One region of the Spirosoma luteolum genome, then DNA from elsewhere that is predicted to be linked to it. Evidence: riboswitches for the same ligand, from Rfam matches in the RefSeq annotation. Region 1 holds a riboswitch; the other holds the start of a gene.
What was found. A riboswitch is a leader RNA that binds a small molecule or an ion and turns the genes downstream of it on or off. The one in region 1 is predicted to bind thiamine pyrophosphate.

Region 1 (5,887 bases):
GCGTGATGCAATACGTTCGGATCGAATTTCCGGGCGTTGCCCTGTCGGCAACACCAAACAGTGAAATCAACGGCCTGACCCTGTATCAGGTAGGCTCGGGTACGACGCTCGACCACATTCAGGTTTCTTACAGTGGCGACGACGCTTTCGAATGGTTCGGCGGTACGGTCAATGCCAAATACCTGGTTGCGCACAGAACGTTCGACGATGATTTTGATACCGATTACGGCTATACGGGTAAAGTTCAGTTTGGAGTAGCCCTGCGCGATCCGAATGTTGCTGACCAGTCGGGTTCGGAAGCATTCGAGTCAGATAACTTCGATCCGGGCGTACCCGTAACGGCTGGTCTGCCCAAGACGGCTCCTGTGTTTGCCAACTTCAGTGCGTTTGCCTTCAGCGCCACGCCAAGCAATGCGAATACGGCGGGTGGTTCGGGCGCATACCGGGCTGCTATGCACCTGCGTCGCAACACGGCCATCAGCATCTTCAACTCGGTTATGGCCGGTTTCCCCGAAGGGCTGCGGCTGGAGGGTACTGCCGATGGTACGCTGGCCAATATCAACAACGGTAGCCTCGAGCTGCAGGGCATTGTACTGGCTAACTCAGAGATTCCAAACTCGACCACGGTTGTGCGGGGTATCGGGGACGTGACGACGGCAGCTGCGCAGGCGTACTTCAACACGGCCGCTCGCAAGAACCAGATTATTCCTTCGAGCAGCATCGCTTCGCTGTTGCTCAATGCCAGTACCTTCAATCTGACTACGCCCAACTTCCTGCCTCAATCGGGATCTCCGCTGCTGGTGGCTACGAATGCAATCACGGGTGGTAAGATCGGTGACTCGTTCTTCACGGCAGCCCCGTATATCGGCGCATTCAATACCGAGAACTGGCTGGCAGGCTGGACGAACTTCGATCCGCAGAATACCAACTACGACAGATAATCAACCCTATTACTTTTCATATTGGTGTCGCACGAAAGGGCCGGAGCATTGCTCCGGCTTTTTTCTTGTACCTGACCCCCCACAAACGCCGGGGGGCTGCCCACCGACCAGCTGGTCAGTGAGCAGCCCCCCGGCTGATTGTTCCGTACGGATGGGCTAGAACCGGAGCCGAACCCCCGCCAGAAAGTTGCGGCCTGCCTGCGGGTAGTAGCCATTGTCGGCCGTCACGCGTCCTTCGCTGATGTAGGCGTAGGTATAGCCGTTCGATTCGTACTGTTCGTTCAGTACGTTGTTGAGTAGCAGCGTGAAGGCCAGTTCCTGCGCAAACCGTATACGGGGCGTGTAAATCAGCCGAATATCGTTGGTAAAATAGGGGTTCAGTTTACGGCTGTCCGACGAGGTATTGTCGAGGTACTGCTTGCCCACGTATTTCGACAGCAGACCAATCTCCAGTCCTTTGGCTGCCGTCAGCAGCAGCTGCGAACCACCAATGACGCCCGGTGAAAATGAAATATCGGTTTGCGTGTAGGCCCGCGACTCCTGTGATCCCGTATCGAAGTTGTCGAGGAACTCGGTGAAGTTGCGAACCTTGTTGCGGCTCAGCGTCAGGTTTGCATTCCAGCGCAGCGTTCGGCTTAGTTTCAGCGCCGACTCGATCTCGATCCCCGCGCGGTAGCTGGTGGGTATATTGATGCGGTTGTAGGCACCCACGTCGTTGAGCTGTCCCGACAGGACAAGCTGATTTTTGTAGTCCATGAAGTAGCCATTGATGGTGAGGGCTACCTTGTCGCGCTGGAGTTTGTAACCAGCTTCATAGTCGATCAGCCGCTCCGATTTAGGTCGGCTGGTCGGAGTCGACTGGGTATAGTCATCGCGGTTGGGTTCGCGGTTGCCTACGCCAACCGAGGCATAAACCGTATGCTGGTCGTCGATGCTGTAAGTCAGGCCGGCCTTGGGGTTGAAAAACGTCAGGCTGGCTTCCTGCTGGGTGTTCTGGAGCTGGCTGTTGAAACCCAGAAACGAGTAGTTGACCCGACGGACCTGCAGATCGGCAAAGGTGTTCAGGCGGGGCGTGAACTGGTAGAAAGCCTTGGCGTACACGTTTACATCCTGCTTGGTGGCATCATCGTCGTAGTAGCGCTGCCGGATATCGGTTGCCCCCGCCACACGGGCCCAGATCAGCTCACCGTAGTGCTTCCCCTTGTATTCGTTGATGCCCCCGCCGATGTTGGCTGTCAGCTTCCCGAAACCATTGTAATCGAGCGAAAACACGGTGCCGTAGAAATCGTTGTCGAGCCACCGGCGCCGGATAATATCGGTGCGGCTGATAATCGAGTCGCCGATCACGACATTGGGCAGCCCGTAGTTGCTGTACGTGTCGTTGGGCCGAAACTGCTCATAATAGCCCCGCCCTTTGGTGTAGAAACCCGACAGATTGAGCCGCCAGTTACGACTCAGCTCGTGCGACGTAATCAGCTGATAGTTGTCCTGCTGGTAATTATCGGTTTCATTATCGTAGGTGTACACGTTGTAGGTGCGGTTGGTACGCAACAGGCTCTCCGGTACACCGCCCCACGACTGATACGTTTGTTCGACGCCCGAAAATACGTTGAGCCGGACAAAGCTTTTGGCGCCATAGTAGCCGCCCGACAGGTAGAACGACTTTAGTTTGGAAAAGGCCCGGTCGACATACCCATCGGAATAGATCGACGACAGGCGCGCATCGAGCACAAAGTGGTTGTTGAGCAGTCCCGTACCCGCCAGCACGTTGACTTTGCGGGTGCCGAACGAACCCGCCGACAAATTAGTCTCGGCGTATGGCTTGCTTTCAAGTTTGGTAGTCTGGATGTTGAGGGAGGCACCGAAAGCACCGGCCCCGTTGGTCGATGTGCCCACGCCCCGTTGAATCTGCACCGTGCTAACCGACGAGGCAAAATCAGGCAGGTTGACAAAAAATGTCCCCTGCGACTCTGCATCGTTGTACGGAATCCCGTTGAGCGTCACGTTCACGCGGGTCGCGTCGGAGCCCCGGATCCGGATGCCGGTGTAGCCCACCCCGGCGCCTGCGTCGGAGGTAGTGACAATCGAGGGGGTAAAGTTGAGCAGTTGCGGAATGTCCTGACCCAGGTTCAGCTTGTCGAGGTCGCGCCGGGTCACGTCGGTATAGGCGATGGCCGACTTCTGGTTAGCGCGGGTTGCGCTGACGACCACCTCGTCGACCGCTACAGCGGCTTTCTGAAGCTGTATGGTGAGCGCACTACTCTGGGCCGGGTTGGCGGTGAGGGTTTGGGTCTGATAGCCCAGCAGCGAAATGCGCAGGGACAAAGGCGTTGCTTTAAGACTTGTGAGCCGGAACGCACCGGAGGCATCGGCGAACGTGCCCGCGAAGGAGCCCTCTACCGTAATGGCCGCTCCGGGCAGGGGTCCACCCCCGTCGGCATCGCGCACGACCCCCGACAATGCTAACTGAGCCAGCGCCGATCCGGCCGACAGACCGAGCAGCACAGCGATACAAAACAGGCAGCCGGAAAACCGCCCAAACGTCGTTTTTTTCATCACGAAAAAGCATGACGATAGGCAAAGGGGCCAAACCTACCTTTAGGTAAAACCAGTAAAATGTACAGTTCTAGTCCAGTTCCCTTCGCCGGCATTACCCGGATCAGGTTCAATGGGTATAATCTCAGCCCGTTGTATTAAGGCACCCCTTAGAAGATTAGCGGGGCAAAGTTAAGCTAAAATTAACATAACAAGACCCGTATTTTTACGTTTTCAACCGAGAATCAGTAGCGTAGCGTATGCAGGAATTTGACCTTGTGGTACTCCAGGAAGACAGCGAAGGAGGCCGTTTGAAAGCTGGCGATGTCGGCACTATTTTAACCGTATACAACGAAGGAAAAGCCTTTGAAGTAGAGTTTGTCACGCTGACGGGTGAGGCTGTAGCCGTCGAAACGCTGCTCCCCCACCAAATCCGGAGTGTTCGTTCCTCAGAAGTCATGGCCGTCCGCGATTTGGCCGAGTAGTCTGCGAAAAAACGCCTGCGTAAAGTTTTGAGCCTTACGCTTTTCAGCGATGGCAAATATTCCTACTTTTGCACTCCAAATTGCAAGCAAATGAGCAAAAAGAATGGCGGATTGGATTTTCTTGAAGATCCAGATGCACTAGAAGGCAAATTTGAAGAAGTAGGCGATTATTTCCAGCAGAACCGCACCATCGTGCTCGGTATCGTGGGTGCTATCGTACTGGCGGTCGTTGGCTACTTCGGCTATCGGTATTATATCAGCAGCCAGGACGAAACGGCTCAGGCTGAACTTTTTCCCTCGATCTACCAGGTTGAAACCGACTCGCTGAAAAAGGCGCTGAACGGTGATGGCAAAACGCCCGGTCTGCTGGCCGTAGCCGACAACTATGGCTCGACCCCCGCGGGCAACCTGGCCGAGTTCTACGCTGGTATGGGCTTGCTCAAATCGGGCAAGTACGACGAAGCGATCGACCACCTGAAAGCCTTCAGCTCGTCGGATCTGCTGGTGCAGGCGCGTGCCTACGCCCTGATCGGCGATGCCTACATGGAGAAAAAGAGCTTCGACGAAGCCGCCGACTACTACCAGAAGGCTGCCGACTACAAGCCTAACAAATACTTTACGCCCGGCTACCTCAACAAGCTGGCGATTGCCTACGAACAGGCTAAACAAACCGACAAAGCCATCAGTACCTACGAACAGATCATCGAAAAGTATGGTCAGTCGTCGGAGGCTGCCAGTGCCCGCAAGTATAAATCGATGCTGGAAGCTACCGTTGGCGAGTCGTAAGCGTATCTGAACCTATCAATACTGCAGAAGGACAAAGCCAATCGGGGTTTTGTCCTTTTTTTATTCTCTATTCCATGGCATCCGAACTCAAAAATCTCAGCGAATTCACCACCGGCAACCTGCCCGACATCAGTCACCGCCGGTTTGCGATTCTTGTTTCCGAGTGGAACACGGAGGTGACCGAAGCCTTATACGAAGGCGCTTACCAGACCCTCCTGACCCACGGCGCCCAGGCCGATCACATCATTCGGGGTAATGTGCCGGGCAGCTATGAGCTTACGCTGGCGTCGCAGTGGTTTGCCCAGCGCGATGACATTGATGCCGTTATTGCCATTGGCTGCGTCATTCAGGGCGAAACCAAGCATAACGATTACATCAACCATGCCGTGGCGCAGGGCCTCACCAATGTGAGTCTCAAAACCGGTAAGCCGGTCATCTTTGGCGTACTGACACCCAATACCCAGCAGCAGGCCATGGACCGGGCGGGTGGTATCCACGGCAACAAAGGCGACGAGGCTGCCATCACGGCCATCAAAATGCTGGGCCTGCAAAAACAGGTGTATAGCCGGTTGTAATGCCCAGGCGGGGGAACAGACTATAAAGCTGCTTCAGGCGTCAGGTATCGCTGTTTACCCATTCGCTGTGCCCATCGGCCAGAAAATCGCTCTTTCATTCATTCACTCTTTCGCTTTCATACAATGCAAGTCTGGAAATTTGGCGGGACTTCGGTTGGCAAACCCGAACGCATGCAGTCGATCCGCACCCTGATCACGGAAGATAATGTTCGGAAAATCGTTGTGCTGTCGGCGCTCTCGGGTTCGACCAACGCGTTGCTGGCCATTGGCGAATCGCTGAAAGCCAACAACGATGCCGATGCCAACAGCCGTATCGATGCCCTAAAAGCCCACTACGATAGCTTTATCGGTGAGCTGTATAAGACAGAGGCCGGTCGGGTCGCCGGGCAGCAAATCATCGACACTGAGTTTTCATTTATCCGCTCGCTGGGCCGCATCAAGCCGTTCACGCTGAAGCAGGAAAAAGAACTGGTGGCCGAGGGTGAACTGCTGAGCACCCAGCTGTTTCAGGCTTACCTGGTAGAAGAAGGCGTAGCGTCGACACTGCTGCCCGCGCTCGATTTTA
Region 2 (5,887 bases), on a different contig from region 1:
ATAAGGTTGTCGGATAAGCGGTGATGGGTTGAATGCCCGACAGGGCAGCCAGCAGGGCTGGCACCTGGGCGTCGGGATCGCGGGTGATGGCCTGCGAAACGGCAATGCCCGCTACGCCTGTTGCCAGCAGGTCGGGCACGTCGGCGAGCTGAATGCCCCCGATGGCTACCACCGGCAGCGGCATACCGACCGACCGGCAGTAGGCCAGGATGCGGGTGTAACCCGCCAGCCCGAGCACCGGGCTGAGACCGGTCTTGGTGGTGGTGAACCGGTAGGGCCCCAGCCCGATGTAGCTGGCTCCACCGGCCCAGTGCCGGGTAATGTGCTCGGGGGTATTGGCCGTGCCGCCGATGATAACGCCGGGGCCCAGCAGCCGCCGGGCGTCGGCCACGGGCAGGTCGTCGTTGCCGACGTGCACCCCATCGGCGCCGATGTCGCCGGCCAGCGCCACGTTGTCGTTCAGGATGAAACGGGCGCCAAACTGCCGGCAGATGGCCTGCGTGTCGAGGGCCATGGCTTTCCAGTCGGCGGGACGAACGTTTTTCACCCGCAACTGTACCCAGTCGACACCGGCGCGGCAGGCGCGTTCGGCCTCGGCCGGGTGGGCCGTAATGTAGTGCAGCGAACTGATCATGGGATGGGCGGTTAGTGGTACAGAGCGCTTCCCTGTTCAACAAAGGCGCGGGCTTTGGCGGCCATGGCTTCCTGCAGGGCATCGGCCTCGGCCAGCCCCTGCTGGTCGGCGTAGTCGCGCACGTCCTGGGTGATTTTCATGGAGCAGAAATTCGGACCGCACATCGAGCAGAAGTGCGCCGTTTTAGCCCCTTCGGCCGGCAGCGTTTCGTCGTGGTACGACCGGGCCGTATCGGGGTCGAGGGCGAGGTTGAACTGATCCTCCCAGCGAAACTCGAAGCGGGCCTTGCTCAGCGCGTTGTCGCGGTACTGCGCGCCCGGGTGCCCTTTGGCCAGATCGGCCGCGTGGGCGGCAATTTTGTAGGTAATCACCCCGTCTTTTACGTCCTGCCGGTTGGGTAATCCCAGGTGTTCTTTGGGCGTCACGTAACAGAGCATGGCCGTGCCGTACCAGCCGATCATGGCGGCCCCGATGGCCGAGGTGATGTGGTCGTAGCCCGGCGCGATGTCGGTGGTGAGCGGCCCCAGCGTATAGAACGGCGCTTCGTCGCAATGCGCCAGCTGCTTTTCCATGTTGGCTTTGATGAGGTGCATCGGCACATGGCCGGGCCCTTCGACCATGACCTGCACATCGTGCTGCCAGGCGATCTTGGTTAGTTCGCCCAGCGTTTCGAGTTCGGCAAACTGAGCCGCGTCGTTGGCGTCGGCAATAGAGCCGGGGCGCAGCCCGTCGCCCAGCGAAAACGACACATCGTAGGCCTTCATGATGGCGCAGATTTCCTCGAAATGCGTATAGAGGAAGTTTTCCCGGTGATGGGCCAGGCACCACTTGGCCATGATGCTGCCCCCACGCGACACGATGCCGGTTACGCGCCGGGCCGTCAGCGGAATGTAGCGCAGCAACACCCCCGCGTGGATGGTGAAATAATCGACCCCCTGCTCGGCCTGCTCGATCAGCGTGTCGCGAAACAGCTCCCAGCTCAGGTTTTCGGCTTTTCCGTTTACTTTTTCGAGGGCCTGGTAGATCGGTACGGTACCCACCGGAACGGGGCAGTTGCGGATAATCCATTCGCGGGTTTCGTGAATGTTTTTGCCCGTCGAGAGATCCATCAGCGTATCGCCCCCCCACCGGCAGCTCCACACGGCTTTCTCGACTTCTTCGTCGATGCCCGACGTAACCACCGAGTTGCCGATGTTGGTGTTGATCTTGACCAGGAAGTTGCGCCCGATAATCATGGGCTCGCTTTCGGGGTGGTTGATGTTGGCCGGGATAATGGCCCGCCCGGCGGCCACCTCCTGCCGCACAAACTCGGGCGTGATACGGTTGGCTGGCGTATGGGCGCCGAAGCTGTTGCCGGGGTGCTGCTGCCGGAGCGGGTCGGTAGCCGGCAGGGCATCGATGCGCTGGTTTTCGCGAATGGCGATATACTCCATCTCGGGCGTGATGATACCGCGCCGGGCATAGTGCAGCTGGGTCACGGTCTGGCCGGCCCGCGCCCGCAGGGGCGGCCGGATGTGCTCGAACCGCAGCGCATCGAGTCCCGGATCGGCCTGCCGCTGCTGCCCGTAGGCCGACGACAGACCGGGCAGTTCTTCCACGTCGGCCCGGTCGCGAATCCAGGCCTCGCGCAGGCGCGGCAACCCTTTTTTGAGATCGATGGTCACGTCCGGGTCGGTGTAGGGGCCACTGGTGTCGTAGACAGTGACGGGCGGGTTGGGCGTGCGTACCGTACGACCGCCGACCTGACTCACGGTATCGGAAACCCTGATTTCGCGCATGGCGACCTGAATGGCGTGTAGCTGACCGGGCACGTAGATTTTGCGCGAGCCGGTCAGTGGCTGGCGGCTGATGGGCTCAGCCACGGGCGTTGGTTTCGATGACTGGCTCATGGCTATCCTCCCTGCGTGGCCTGAATAAGCGTGATCGAATCGTTTTCGGCCAGCTGGGTCTGTGCCCAGCGGCTGCGGGGCACAATGCGGTCGTTGCAGGCCACGGCCGTGCCGTTGCGGTCGGCAAGACCGAGACTGTCGAGCAGGGCCAGCAGGGTGCCGGCGGGCGGACAGTCGACGGGTTGTGAATTGAGTTGAATGAGCATGGTTTGGCAACCGGTTTTGGTTAGGCCAAACAGCAGGGGAAGAACAGCGCCGACCCGACTCGACAAACGCCAGGGGCGCGCCGGTACAGGCTGGTCAGCCGGATCACTTTTCCCTTCGCAGGCATTATCCTGTTCAGGTTCAAAGGGTATCATCTCAGCCCGCCCGAAAGCGAACACCCCTAAAGTCTGGCTTGAAGTAAGCAGCGGTAAAGGTAACCGTTTTTTAGAACGCCAAAAAAGTAAACGCCACAAAAAAGCCCGCTGCAGCGCAGTCGGGCTTTTCGTGGGATCGGTCAGCGGGCGTTGATAAAGCGGGCCATGGCCGTGGCCAGCCCGGGCGTCAGCGGCAGATCGGGCCGGACGTAGGTTTGCAGGTTGGCCAGCTGGTCGGTACCGTCGACGTTTTTGAGCATATGGGTCATGCCCGGAAAGAGCAGCAGCAGGGCGTCGGGGCGGGCGGCTTTGAGGGCCTTCGCTTCATCGACACCCACCTGCATGTCGCGCTCACCGTTGACCAGCAGCACCTTTCCCCTGAAGCCCCGCAGTTCGGCGGCCGGGTCATAGCGCATCCACGACATCATCAGCGGCTGGGTCGACGGTTGCAGTACGGCCATGGCCACCGGCTCCGGCTGGCGCACCGGCAGACCCGCCCGCAGCGAATCGAGGTCGGCCCAGACGCGCTGCCGCTGGGCCTCGGGCAGCCCACCATACTGGGTTTTCAGTACTTCGGCAATGCTGCGCCCCGCGCCCGAGAGCGAGATGTAGGCCGGCACCCCGGCCCGTTTGGCCGCCAGCATACCCACGAGCGACCCTTCGCTGTGGCCGGCTACGATGACCCGCGAAAAGCGCCTGTCGGCCTGCAGCTGCCGGATGAAGCCCAGCGCATCGCTGACGTAGTAATCGAACCGGAAATCCCTGATGGGCAGCCGCGCACTGCCCGCCAGCTGTTTGGCACCGGCGTAGCGTTTGTCGTAGCGGGCCACGGCAATCCCCAGCCGTGCCAGGCTGTCGGCCAGCATCCGGAACGGAGCCCCCTTCACCGTACCCAGCGTACCGAGGGGTACGGGGCTGTTGCCATCGCGGTCGGTCGGGCCCGAGCCGGCAATGAGCAGCACTACCGGCACGGGGCCTTTGGTGCCGTTCGGCAGCGTAAGGGTGCCATCGAGCGTAAAGTCGATGCCGGCCGGTTCGCTGATGCGGGCCGACATGGGCTCTTCGGTCTGGGCACTGGCCGCGGGCAATAGCCCCAGCAGCAGCATAAATAGTGGTAGAACAGGTCGCATACGCATAAAAAAATGGCGGGTGGCAGGAAAGCGGATTGATCGCACTGGCTATTGGTCGGTTAGCTGTCCGGCCTGCTCCTGCCGGTAATACACGTAGGAATACACCACGGGAATGAGCGCCGTTATAAGCACCATAGTCACCACCGCGCCGATCATGTAGGGCGCCGGCACCAGCAGGGCCAGCACACTGCTCAACAGGCCCCCCGCTACCATCAGCCGGCCACCCAGCCGGTTCGACCGCATCCAGACGCGCTCGCTGCGCAGGGTCCAGGGTGTGCGCACCCCCACATACGGATTCGGTTTGATGGAAATGGTGTAGTTGCCCACGGCCGCAATAAACAGCCCTGTCAGGGCCATGATGGTTACGTTGCCGGTGGCCAGTTGGTCGGTACCGGTAGCCATATAGAACAGTCCGGCCGGCAGGGCCGCCATAAACAGATTGACCACAAACCGCAACCGATCGAGCAGGTGCCGCTTTGCCGCAGGCAGCGACGGGCGGGCAGTTGTGCGCAGCAACCCGTACACGAATACACCCAGCGCCAGCGAGGTCAGCAGCAGGCCGGGCTTACCCATCCAGCCATTGGGCTGGCCAGTCAGATCGAAGTGGGTAGCGAGCCGATCGGGTATCTGGTGCCACACCAGGGCTATATAGGTCAGCGACAGTATCCAGGGAATAGCCATCAGGTATTCGTCGGCACTAGTTTTCTTGTTCATGGTTGACAGGGGGATTTAGATCGTTTCGGATGGAGCGCTGGTAGTCGATGGTTCGGGGGCAGGCACCGGGGCGGTTGATGGCTGCAGGCTCAGCAGCCAGCCCAGCAGTTCGTCGAGCACGGTGGTATTGAGGGTGTAGACCACAAACTGCCCCTGCTTGAGGGAGTCGACCAGGCCGGCCTGTTTCAGCAGGTCGAGGTGGTGCGAAATGCTGGGTTTCGACATGGCAAAACAGTCGGCAATATCGCCGGCATTGCGGTCGCCCCCGCGCAGCAGCTCGAGGATGGCCCGGCGGGTCGGATCGTTCAGGGCCTTGAAAAGCAGGTTCATAGCGGGCCGAATTGGTTGACGGATGAAATATTCGTTTAGTTATTTAGACAATCATCTAACTATATACAAACGGTTCGGCCGGCGGGTGGGCGGTCTGCTGCCGGCCGCCCACCCGTTACTCCCTTACTTTTTAGGCACCACGCTGACGCTGCCGCTGCCTTCGAGGTAGCAGGTTTTTACGTCGGCCGGGTCGTCGATACCATTGATACGCAGCAACCCCAGCAGTTCCTCCTCCGAAATCAGTTCGCGCTTCATGGTCTGGCGCTGCAGCACCCCGTTGTGCACCAGCAGGGCGGGCTCGGGCGTGCTAATCCGGTTAACGAACATCGATCGATACCCCAGCCAGTTGAGGGCATAATCCCAGCCTACCAGCGTACCCACCAGCACCACCCCTTCCGTTACCGACTCGTAGGTGCCGGCCATGGCATTCTGGGCCGCGTCGGAAATAAGCGTGATAAGCAAAATATCACTGATCATGAGCTGCCCCGAGCTGCGCCGGAAAAACCGGATGTAGAGAAAGCAGAACCAGTAGGTCAGCGATCCCCGGATAAGCATTTCGGCCACCGAGCTGCTCGGTACAAACATCGTTTCCCAATCCACTCCCAGTAGTTTGTCCATTTTTCGGCGCGTTTATCTGGGGGTGTGAACTGATTTCGGCGCGTTGGGTTTTCTTTTGCGTCTGCCATTGGGCCGCCACGCTATTTTTTCGACCGGGTGGCCCTGTCCGGGCAGCCCTGCTTATGCTTACAGAACGCGTACGTCACCGCATCGACAACAAAACAAAACCCCTGGGTGCTCTGGGTCAGCTCGAAACGCTGGCGCTCCAGCTGG

Region 2: it holds a riboswitch for thiamine pyrophosphate, as region 1 does, so the genes downstream of both, thiS (sulfur carrier protein ThiS) here and ACYVAC_RS16890 (TonB-dependent receptor) in region 1, are expected to answer to the same signal.

Annotation. Positions count from the first base shown of each region.
Region 1 covers NZ_BAAGZE010000018.1:75,813-81,699, forward strand. The annotation lists gene ACYVAC_RS16885 (IPT/TIG domain-containing protein) at 1-941, shown strand, start outside; gene ACYVAC_RS16890 (TonB-dependent receptor) at 1,098-3,497, opposite strand; TPP riboswitch at 3,559-3,657, opposite strand; gene ACYVAC_RS16895 (DUF4926 domain-containing protein) at 3,737-3,961, shown strand; gene ACYVAC_RS16900 (tetratricopeptide repeat protein) at 4,052-4,747, shown strand; gene ribH (6,7-dimethyl-8-ribityllumazine synthase) at 4,822-5,322, shown strand; gene ACYVAC_RS16910 (aspartate kinase) at 5,446-5,887, shown strand, end outside.
Region 2 covers NZ_BAAGZE010000006.1:311,964-317,850, forward strand. The annotation lists gene ACYVAC_RS11875 (thiazole synthase) at 1-2, opposite strand, end outside; gene thiE (thiamine phosphate synthase) at 1-634, opposite strand, end outside; gene thiC (phosphomethylpyrimidine synthase ThiC) at 646-2,523, opposite strand; gene thiS (sulfur carrier protein ThiS) at 2,526-2,729, opposite strand; TPP riboswitch at 2,823-2,920, opposite strand; gene ACYVAC_RS11895 (alpha/beta hydrolase family protein) at 3,023-4,012, opposite strand; gene ACYVAC_RS11900 (SdpI family protein) at 4,061-4,726, opposite strand; gene ACYVAC_RS11905 (autorepressor SdpR family transcription factor) at 4,742-5,056, opposite strand; gene ACYVAC_RS11910 (DUF421 domain-containing protein) at 5,180-5,674, opposite strand; gene cobT (nicotinate-nucleotide--dimethylbenzimidazole phosphoribosyltransferase) at 5,797-5,887, shown strand, end outside.